Linked DNA regions of Lichenicola cladoniae. The protein of the gene in region 1 interacts with the protein of each later gene in a pairwise test. Links are inferred from orthologs where the notes say so. Each region holds a gene or a part of one and is shown on either strand. Other genes may lie near its edges.

Evidence for each region.
Region 2: the proteins of rimP (region 1) and rpsL interact in binary tests that used the Escherichia coli proteins (3 or more experiments, as listed by UniProt). The link is inferred for Lichenicola cladoniae from one-to-one orthologs.

Annotation. Positions count from the first base shown.
Region 1 is NZ_CP053708.1:543,711-551,786, forward strand. What follows is about bases 5,169-8,076. They hold rimP (ribosome maturation factor RimP), read left to right. Parts: upstream 5,169-6,221; coding sequence 6,222-6,932; downstream 6,933-8,076. Other genes in these bases: HN018_RS02350 (2-hydroxyacid dehydrogenase), read left to right, coding at 5,194-6,126; nusA (transcription termination factor NusA), read left to right, coding at 6,964-8,076. Also shown: HN018_RS02325 (organic hydroperoxide resistance protein), read left to right, coding at 1-321; HN018_RS02330 (flippase), read right to left, coding at 376-1,839; HN018_RS02335 (SDR family oxidoreductase), read right to left, coding at 2,083-3,132; HN018_RS02340 (NAD-dependent succinate-semialdehyde dehydrogenase), read right to left, coding at 3,137-4,537; HN018_RS02345 (GFA family protein), read right to left, coding at 4,589-5,077.
Region 2 is NZ_CP053708.1:1,144,521-1,147,205, forward strand. It holds rpsL (30S ribosomal protein S12), read left to right. Parts: upstream 1-999; coding sequence 1,000-1,371; downstream 1,372-2,685. Other genes in the region: rpoC (DNA-directed RNA polymerase subunit beta'), read left to right, coding at 1-572; rpsG (30S ribosomal protein S7), read left to right, coding at 1,386-1,862; tuf (elongation factor Tu), read left to right, coding at 1,938-2,685. UniProt on the Escherichia coli protein: With S4 and S5 plays an important role in translational accuracy. Interacts with and stabilizes bases of the 16S rRNA that are involved in tRNA selection in the A site and with the mRNA backbone.

The DNA.
Region 1 (8,076 bases):
AAGGAGATGGGCGGCGCCGGCGGCACCGGAAACAATCCAGAGCAGCTGTTCGCGGCCGGCTACTCCGCCTGCTTCATCGGCGCGATGAAATTCGTGTCGTCGCAGGGTGGTCCGAAGGTCCCGGCCAACGCGAAGGTCACCACCACCGTCGGGATCGGCGCACGGTCGGAAGGCGGCTTCGGCCTTGAGATCGCGCTTGCGGTTTCCCTACCCGGCCTCGACCATGCCGAGGCCGAGACACTGGTGCACAAGGCGCACGAGGTCTGCCCGTATTCGAATGCGACACGCGGCAACATCGATGTGAAGCTCAGCGTCGTCTGAAGACCTGCCGGCAGCGAGACAAACTCGCTGCCGGCATCGATCCAGGCGGCCCGATTACCGGCTCCGGAGCAGTTTCCGCCCGATACGCTGGCTGGTCGTACGCAGGGTCGGGTCAAGCACATAGGTCATGACGGCGAACATGAGCCCGACAATCGCTGCCGCGATGGCAGCAGTCGCGATCGACATCGGGACGAGCAGGGCGACGATGAGCGAAGCCAGCATGAGCACGATGCCTGGGACCAGCATAAGGGTTTCGCGCCCGACGGCGCCGCTCAGGACGAACAGCAGGATACAGTTGATGCTGACCCGCAACGTCCACGCCAGGGCGGCTCCGGGCAGGCCAAAGCGTTCGATCGCCAACCAGAGCACGGCAAAGAACGGAATGACCTCGAACAGTCCGACCGTTGCAGTGATATGCGGGCGACCCCGCGCCTGCAGGAAAGAATAGGGCAGGAACGCAACGCCGTTCGTCCAGGCGCCGAACATCAGTATCTGGGCGACCGCCTGGGATGTCGCCTGGAAATGCGGTCCGATCCAGATCCGCAGGAACGCTCCGGAAAACAGGATCGCCGGTCCGCACACCATGCCGAAGCCATAGGCGAGAGAGCGTGTCGCACGCTGCATGCTGTCCAGGGCCTCCACGTGGCTCAGGCGGGACAGGCGCGGGAACAGCGTTCGCGAAAGTGCGGTGGCGACAACCTGTGTCCGCATCGCCAGCGTCATCGGCACCGAATATCCCGCGACCGCGGCAACGCCGAGCGTCGCTCCGACGATCAACTGGTTGGACGTGTCCAGGATCGGGTTGAGCAGGCTCGAGATGCTGACCCAGGAGCCGTAGCCGAACAGCTTCCGCAGCCATGTCATGTCGAAATCGAGCAGACGCAGCGGCCATTCGAGCCGGATGACGATGCCGTAGGTGAGCACCACCACCACAAGCCGGGTGATCAGCGTCGCAGGAATGACCACATCGAGGCGCGGTCCGATGACGTAGCAGCAGATCAGCGGCAGCACCTGGCCGGCCATCGCTCCGAACGAGCCGAGGGTGTTCGAGAGCAGAAACTTCTCGCGTGATTCGAGAGCGCCGGTGGTAATGCCGGCAAGCATGCCGAGCGGAAGCATCGCAGCCATCCAGGGAAATGCCTGCCTGGTCTCCGGGAGAAGATCTCCGGGTATTTTTACCAGATGCAGCAACACCAGATAGCCGATGCCGTACATGACGACCCCGGCAACGAGTCCCAGGCAAAGATTGCAGTAGAACGCGGTCATCAACACCGGAGACCGTTCGCGCGGTGTCGCATGCCCCAGCTTTGCCAGGGCGTTCGCCGTCGCCCGGGACAGCCCGAAATCGAGAAATCCGAAATAGCCGAGCAGCACCCAGCTTATGGTGACGACGCCGTATCGTGCCAGGCCGATCTGCTGGATGTAGAAAGGAACCGTCCCGAGAGAGACGATGATCGGCAGCAGGGCCCCCACTATATTGTATAGAAAATTCCTGGAGAAGGTCGTCCTGCTGCTCACACGTCAGTTCCTCGGCCTCGATCGATCTAGCTATCGATTTTCACCGATTCCAGCAATCTATCCCTGTCCGGCGTAACGTTCTGGTGGCACGTCATTGGCGATGAACCGGGTGGTTTGTGTATGAGAGTGGCGGGCCGTTCGCTGCGTCTTTCGGGACCAACAGGTTTTACCGGGTAACGATCCTGCAAGGCGCCACACTATTGCGCATGGTCCAGGCAGAAGAGCGTGCATGACCGGCAATCTCTAGAACGCCGGTAGAACCTTCCTGTCCTGCAGGCTCCTGATCGCCGCCAGCACGGCGGCAGCATTGTCGATCGTCTCGTTGAATCCGGCGTGCCGGATCTTGCCCATGTCCGAGATCATGTCGAACTCGGTGTTGAAGATGAAATCGCCGAAGCCCCAGCCGACCAGCTTCCCGTAGGGCATGTCCTGCAGCCCATGCTCCTGCACCAGCTTTGCCCAGAGCGGCCCCTTGTCGGCCATCTGTTTCGCCAGCGTCATCCGCATCGGCGGCCCGACTTCGAGACCGAGCCCCTCGCCAATCCGGTTCCAGATCCGGTGCCAGCGGAACGGCTCGTGGACATAGTTGAACGCCTGGTTGCGGCCAGCGTCGCTGGTGGCGCTCCACAGGCTTGCGCGTCCAAGCAGGCGGGCATCGGTGAACTGGGCGAACACGCCGTCATAGACTTTCGTCGAGCCCGGGAAGCGGAACGGGGTGCCCGTTGCCTTGCAGATCGCCGCGAACGTTCCGATGACCATGGCGATGTTCATCGCATTGCCGGCGACGTCGCCGACGACAACGTCCGGCCGCAGGATCGTCCAGTCGAACTCGCCCAGGCCGGACCGCCGTCGCAACGTGTCTTCCTGCGTGTAGTAGAAGTTCGGCGGTATGTGCCGGATATCGTCCTCGTAGAACGGTGCGACGACAGGCCCGAGATGAACGCCGTAGACCTTGGCGCCCTGGTAGAGCACCACGCGTTGCAGCCGGGCGCCGGCCTGCTTCAGCCCGTCGAGAAGGTTTTCCAGCATCGGCCCGTTCGCGCTGACCTCGGACGCGAAGTCCGGCTGCGGCTTGTAGGCGGCATAGAACAGGTGCGTGACGTCGGACGCGCCATCCAGTGCCGCGATCGTTGCCCCGGCATCGAGCAGATCGACGGCAATGGTCTCCAGTCCGGGAAGCGGTCGGGTCGCAAGCGCCCGGATGCCCCACTCCGGGCGCGACCGCAGTTCCTCGATTACGCCGTTCCCGATGATGCCGCTCGCGCCTGCGACCAGGGCAATGTTCCGTGTCATGATTTTAACCCGCCTTGGTCCAGACCGTCTGCGCGTTGGTGAATTCGCGTAGGCCGAAATGCGAAAGCTCGCGACCGTAGCCGCTTTTCTTGACGCCGCCGACCGGGGTGCGCGGGTTCGAGGCGGTGAACCCGTTGATGAACACGCCGCCGGTCTCGAGCCGGCGCGCGGTGCGACGTGCGGTCTCGGTGTCCGAGGTCCAGAGATTGCCGCTCAATCCATAGTCGCTGGTGTTGGCGAGCTCGATCGCATGCTCGGCATCGCGTGCGATCACCATGGCGGCGACCGGGCCGAACACCTCCTCGTCGAACGCGGCCATGCCCGGCTTCACGCCGCCCAGCACCGTCGGCTCATAGAAAAAGCCGGGCCCCTCGATCTTGTGTCCGCCCAGCAGCAACTCGGCACCCGAGGCGATCGATCGCTCGACCTGGTCGTGCACGCCGTCGCGCAGGTCGTCGCGGGCGATCGGTCCCATCGACGTCGCCTCGTCGAGCGGGTCGCCGGCCTTGAGCGTGCGGGCGATCTCGAGGAACTGCGCGATGAAGCAATCAGCGATCGGCGCCTCGAGAATGAAGCGCTTGGCCGCGAGACACACCTGGCCGCAATTGCTGAAGCGGCCGGCGATTGCCGATTTCACCGCCTTGTCGATGTCGGCATCCGCCAGCACGATGAACGGGTCGATCCCGCCCAGCTCCAGCACCGACTTCTTCAGGTTCTTGCCGGCCAGCGCCGCGACGGCGGAGCCTGCGCGCATGCTGCCGGTCAGCGTCGCTCCGGCGATCCTTCCATCCTCGATGACCGCCTCGATCCCATCGGTGTCGACATTAAGGATACCGAACAACCCCTTCGGCAGGCCGCTCGCCTCCCACGCCTCCTGCATCATGGTGGCTGAGCGCATCACGTTCGGCGCGTGCTTCAGGACGAACGCGTTGCCGGACAGCATGATCGGAACGGCGGCGCGGATGGTCTGCCATAGCGGGAAATTCCACGGCATGATGCCGAGGATGGTGCCGATCGGCAGGTACGACACATGCACCTGGTCGGTTCCCTCGACGCTGGTCGGCTCGTCGGCGAGCAACGCGGGTCCATGCTTGGCATACCACTCGGCGGTGGCGGCGCACTTCTCGACTTCCGCACGGGCCTCCCGCGTGATTTTTCCCATCTCGCGGGTAATCGCCGCTGCGATCTCGTCGGTTCGGTCCCGCAGCGTCGTCGCCAGCCGGGCATAGACGGCGGCACGGTCGGCCACCGGTTGCTCGCGCCAGATCCTGAACGCTGTGTCGGCGCTGCTCAGGACCTGCTCGATTTCCGCGGGGGACTGGAACGGGAACCGCTCGATCTCCTTGCCGGTGGCTGGATTGCGTGAAACGGCGGATCGGTCGGCGATCGAGGCATTGGTCGGCATGTCTCTTGCTCCGTGTGTCTGCCCATGGTTCCGGACCGTCGTATCAGGACGTCAGGTGCGACGGGGCCGAATGCCGCCGGCGGCAAAAGCCTGTTCCAGAGGGCTCGTGTCGGAGAACTCGGTGTCGTAGCTGAACTGCAACGGCATCAGGGCCCAGGGGAGCGCGCTGCGGGTGAAGATCTGCGCGACCGGCCGGACCCAGCGATGATCGTGCAGCGTGCTGGTCCGCACGATGACGATGTCCGGCGCATTCTCGGTGATGGTGTGGGTCCAGCCGGCGCAGGTCGGGCAGGTGAATTGCCGGCTCCAGCCGCCGCTGTCGGACATCTTCTCCCAGCAATGCGCTTCGCCGTGCAGCTCGAAACCGTCGCTGGGGACGGCCATGCCGAGCGAGAACGCGCTGGACGTCAGCTGCTGGCAGTCGGTGCAGTGGCAGGCGAAGGTGAACCGCGGCTCCTGCACGACGCGATACTGGATGTGGCCGCAACGGCACTGGCCGGCGAGCGGTACCGGGACTGGAACTTGATCCTGTGTGCTCATGACGAAGGTCTCCATCTGCCGCATGTCGGGCGATACGAGCGCCCGTGGTACGGCGAAGTCCGCGGACCGGTAATACATTTTTCGGTGTGGGCAGCCGCCTCGCCACGGAGATCGAGATGAGCGTGCTGCTGGTGACAGGCGAGGCCGAAACATCCGGCGCATGGATGCACACCATCGCGGCAGCGCTGCCGGAGGAGCGGGTGGTGCAGCCGGGGCCCGGTCTCGATCGGGCCGGGGTGACGGTGGCGATCGTCGCGGCACCACCGGCCGGCTCGCTGCAGGACCTGCCCAACCTGGCCTTCATCCAAAGCCTGCGGGCCGGCGTGGACGGGCTGATGGCCGATCCGACGGTGCCGGCGCATGTCCCGGTGGCGCGGCTGGTCGATCCGGCGCTGACCGCGATGATGGTGGAGAGCGTGCTGCTGCATGTGCTGTCGCTGCACAGGCAGATGCCGGCCTATCGCGCGTTCCAGGCGGCCGGCGCCTGGCAATTCCTCGCCCAGAAGCCGGCGGCGGAGCGGCAGGTCGGCGTGCTTGGCCTCGGCGTGCTGGGGCAGGCTGCCTGCACCGCCCTGGCCGGACTGGGGTTCGTGGTGTCGGGCTGGAGCAGGTCGCCGCGACAGGTCGCCGGCATCCGCTGCCTGCATGGCGATGGCGGGCTGGAGGCAGTGCTGGCGAGCAGCGAGATCCTGGTGAACCTGCTGCCGCTGACCCCGCGGACCGAGGGAATACTGGACGCACGGGCATTCTCGCAGCTGCCGCGTGGCGCCGGCCTAATCAACATGGCGCATAGGTGGCACCTGGTCGAGGCGGACCTGCTGGCGGCGCTCGAAACCGGGCAGATCGATCACGCGGTGCTCGACGTGCTGGTGGTCGAGCCGGCGCCGGCGGACCACCCGTTCTGGAGGCACGAGCGGATTACCCTGACCCCGCATGTGGCGGCGGCGACCGATCCTGCCAGCGCGGCAGCGATCGCGGCGCAGGCGGTGCGCGACCTGCGGGCCGGGCGGCCGATCCGGAACCTGGTGCACCGCGCCCAGGCGTACTGATGCTTGCGGGAGAGGGGGTTGAGGACTAGGTTGTGCTTCTTCCTACATCTTCCGCTCTTTTGGGAGGTGGCCTTCGCGGGCCGCCTTTTTTGGCTTTGGATACTGATCTCCTTCAACTTGTCGGCCTCGAGGCACGCATCGCCGGAATGGTCGGACCGACCTTGCTGGACATGGGCTACGAGCTCGTGCGTGTTTCCGTGCTCGGCCGCGACATGCCGACCATCCAGATCATGGCCGACCGGACCGATGGCTCGCTGATCGGCGTGGCCGACTGCGAGGCGATCAGCCATGCGGTCGGGGCCGTGCTGGATGTGGATGATCCGATCCCCGGTGCCTGGAACCTCGAGGTCAGCTCGGCCGGCATCGACCGGCCGTTGACGCGGGAAAAGGACTGGAACCGGTTTTCCGGCCACCTGGCCCGGGTCGAGGTGAATATTCCGGTCAATGGACGCAAGCGTTTCGCCGGGATCGTGCTGGGTGCCGGCGACGGCTATGGCCGGATGCGTGCCGATGACGGGTCCGAGGTGGCGCTGCCGCTGGCGGAGATCCGAAAGGCGCGGCTGGTCCTGACCGACGCGCTGATCGAGGCCTCGGCGCAGATGATGGGCGTGGTCCACGAGGCCGAGGACGATCCCGAGGCGCCGCAGGTTCCGAAAATGAACCCGGACAAGCCGATCACCCGCCAGGCGGATGGCCGTGCCACCGGCGCCAAGGTCGGCGGCGCCAAGGTCGGCGGCGGCAAGACGGCCAAGGCGCCCGGCAACAAGGGCAGCGGTGCCGGCAAGCCTAGCCGGAAAACGCACTAGCTTCGTTATCGACGAGCATTAGAGGGTTATCATGGACACTGCCGTCTCACGTCCCGAGCTGCTGCTGGTCGCCGATGCGGTCGCGCGCGAGAAGTCGATCGACCGCGAGGAAGTTCTCGAGGCGATGGAACAGGCCATCCAGAAGGCCGGCCGCGCCAAGTACGGCCACGAGAAGGACATCCGCGCCACCATCGATCGCCGCACCGGCGACGTGCGACTGTCGCGCTGGACCGAGGCGGTCGAGGTCGTCGAGAACGAGGAGACCCAGATCCCGGTCCATATCGCCCGCAAGTTCAAGGCGGAGATCCAGGTCGGCGAGCATCTGATCGATCCGCTGCCGCCGATCGATTTCGGCCGCATCGCCGCGCAGACCGCCAAGCAGGTGATCGTGCAGCGGGTGCGCGAGTACGAGCGCAAGCGCCAGTACGACGAGTTCAAGGATCGCATCGGCGAGATCGTCAACGGCACCGTCAAGCGCACCGAGTACGGCAACCTGATGGTCGAGATCGGCACTGCGGAAGCGCTGCTGCGTCGTGACGAGCTGATCCCGCGCGAGAGCTTCCGCAACTCGGACCGTGTGCGCGCCTACATCTATGACGTCCGCGACGAGCCGCGCGGGCCCCAGATCTTTCTGTCGCGGACACACCCGACTTTTCTTGCCAAGCTTTTCGCGCAGGAAGTGCCGGAGATCTACGACGGCATCATCGAGATCAAGGCGGTCGCCCGCGATCCAGGCTCTCGCGCCAAGATGGCGGTGCTGTCGCGTGACAGCTCGATCGATCCGGTCGGCGCCTGCGTCGGCATGCGCGGTTCGCGCGTGCAGGCCGTGGTGCAGGAGCTGCAGGGCGAGAAGATCGACATCATTCCCTGGAGCCCGCAGGCCGCGACCTTCGTGGTCAACGCTTTGGCTCCGGCCGAAGTGTCGAAAGTGGTGATGGACGAGGAGGCCGGCCGCGTCGAAGTGGTGGTGCCGGACGAGCAGCTGTCGCTGGCGATCGGACGTCGTGGCCAGAACGTGCGTCTTGCGTCGCAGCTGACTCGCTGGGACATCGACATCCTGACCGAGGCCGAGGAAAGCGAGCGGCGCCAGGAGGAATTCCGTCGCCGCACCGGCACCTTCGTCGAGGCGCTGGACGTGGACGAC
Region 2 (2,685 bases), 600 kb from region 1 along the record:
TGCGCAAGGGCGACCCGCTGGTCGATGGTCCGCGGGTGCCGCACGACATCCTCAAGGTGCTCGGCGTCGAGGCGCTGTCGGACTACCTGGTCAACGAAATCCAGGACGTCTACCGGCTCCAGGGCGTGAAGATCAACGACAAGCACATCGAGGTCATCGTCCGGCAGATGCTGCAGAAGGTGGAAGTGCTCGAGCCGGGTGACACGACCTACCTGGTCGGTGAAACGGTCGATCGCTTCGAGTTCGAGGCGGAGAACAACAAGCGCCTGCAGGCGAACGAGCGTCCGGCACAGGCGATGCCGGTGCTCCAGGGCATCACCAAGGCCTCGCTGCAGACCCACTCGTTCATCTCCGCGGCGTCCTTCCAGGAGACCACGCGCGTGCTCACCGAGGCGGCCACGGCCGGCAAAGTGGATACGCTCAACGGCCTCAAGGAAAACGTCATCGTCGGCCGCCTGATCCCCGCGGGAACGGGCAGCGTGATGAACAAGCTGCGTGCCGTGGCCGCTGGCCGCGACAAGCAGCGTGTGCTGGGTCGCGACATGCCGACGAACATCAAGGCGGCGGAGTAGGTCCACCGAAGGCCGTCCAGGCAGCTCCTGGGCGGCATTCGAGGCGACTTCAGGCCGGCCGGGGAAACCCGGCCGGCCTTTTTCTTGGGCATTTCTCGGCGGGCGCGTCCGCCGTGCAGGAAGCGAATACCGATCGTGCAATCGGTTCCATCCGAATCGGGCGATATCCGGCCGCATTTGCTTGACTCATGGTCCGGCCCCCCGTAGGTATCCGGCCCTCGGCTAGCCCCGTCTCAAGACGTCGGACGCCGTCAGATGCAGCACTTCGTGTGCGGCGCCGCTCCCGTTACTACAGGGGGCCAAGGCCGCATGTGTTCAGACCACCGTCGATGGGATCGTCCCATCTTGGCGGTGTATCGTTGTTGATGGCGGTGTTTGGTTCTCGATATTAGGCTGGTCGCCGACTTTCGAGGATTGGGAAGGGCGTATGCCGACCATCAACCAGCTGATCGCAAAGGGACGCGAACCCGCTCCCAAGCGCAATAAGGTTCCCGCTCTGCAGGGTTGCCCGCAGAAGCGCGGCGTCTGCACTCGCGTCTACACGACCACCCCGAAGAAGCCGAACTCGGCTCTTCGTAAGGTCGCCAAGGTGCGCCTGACCAACGGCTTCGAAGTCGTGAGTTATATCCCTGGTGAGGGTCACAACCTGCAGGAGCACAGCGTCGTGCTGATCCGCGGCGGGCGCGTGAAGGATCTACCAGGCGTGCGCTATCACATCCTGCGTGGCGTGCTCGACACCCAGGGAATCGCAAAACGTCGTAAGCGCCGGTCGCTCTACGGCGCCAAGCGGCCGAAGTAAGAGGATATCGAGGCATGAGCCGCCGCCGCCGCGCAGTAAAGCGCGACATCCTTCCGGACCCCAAGTTCGGTGACGTCGTCATCACGCGTTTCATGAATGCGCTGATGTACGACGGCAAGAAATCCACCGCCGAGAGCATCGTCTATGGTGCGCTCGAGTCCATGCGCCGTCGTGGTGGCTCTGCCGCCGACCCGGTCCGCATGTTCCACGAAGCGCTGGACAACGTGAAGCCGGCCGTCGAGGTCCGTTCGCGTCGCGTCGGTGGTGCCACCTACCAGGTGCCCGTCGAAGTCCGCACCGAGCGCCGCCAGGCTCTGGCGATCCGCTGGCTCATCGATAGCTCACGCAAGCGCGGCGAGCACACGATGCAGGACCGGCTGTCGAACGAGTTGCTGGATGCAGTGAACAATCGCGGTTCCGCCGTGAAGAAGCGCGAAGATACGCATCGGATGGCCGAAGCCAATAAGGCCTTCAGCCACTACCGCTGGTAGCAAGCGCAGCCGTCTAGTTAGAACCCTTCCAACCCGACCGACCGGCGCCATTCGGCGGGTCAACGGAGAGAGACAATGGCAAAGGCTAAATTTGAGCGGAACAAGCCGCACTGCAACATCGGCACGATCGGCCATGTTGACCACGGCAAGACGTCGCTGACTGCTGCAATTACCAAGACGCTGGCGAAGTCCGGCGGCGCCGTCTACACGGCCTACGACCAGATTGACAAGGCTCCTGAGGAGCGCGCTCGCGGCATCACGATCTCGACTGCCCATGTCGAGTACGAGACCAAGAACCGCCATTACGCCCACGTCGATTGCCCGGGCCACGCCGACTACGTGAAGAACATGATCACCGGTGCCGCCCAGATGGACGGTGCGATCCTGGTCGTGTCCGCAGCCGATGGCCCGATGCCGCAGACCCGCGAGCACATCCTGCTTGCCCGTCAGGTCGGCGTTCCGGCACTGGTCGTGTTCCTGAACAAGGTTGATCAGGTCGATGATCCCGAGCTGCTCGAGCTCGTCGAGATGGAAGTGCGCGAGCTGCTTTCGTCCTACCAGTTCCCGGGCGACGACATTCCGATCGTGAAGGGCTCCGCGCTCGTCACCCTGAATGACGGCGACAAGACCCTCGGCGAGAATTCGGTGATCGAGCTGATGGCGGCAGTCGATGCCTACATCCCGCAGCCCGAGCGCATGATCGACCGTCCGTTCCTGATGCCGATCGAGGACGTGTTCTCGATCTCCGGCCGTGGCACCGTCGTCACCGGCCGCGTCGAGCGCGGCGTCGTCAATGTCGGCGAGGAAGTCGAGATCGTCGGCA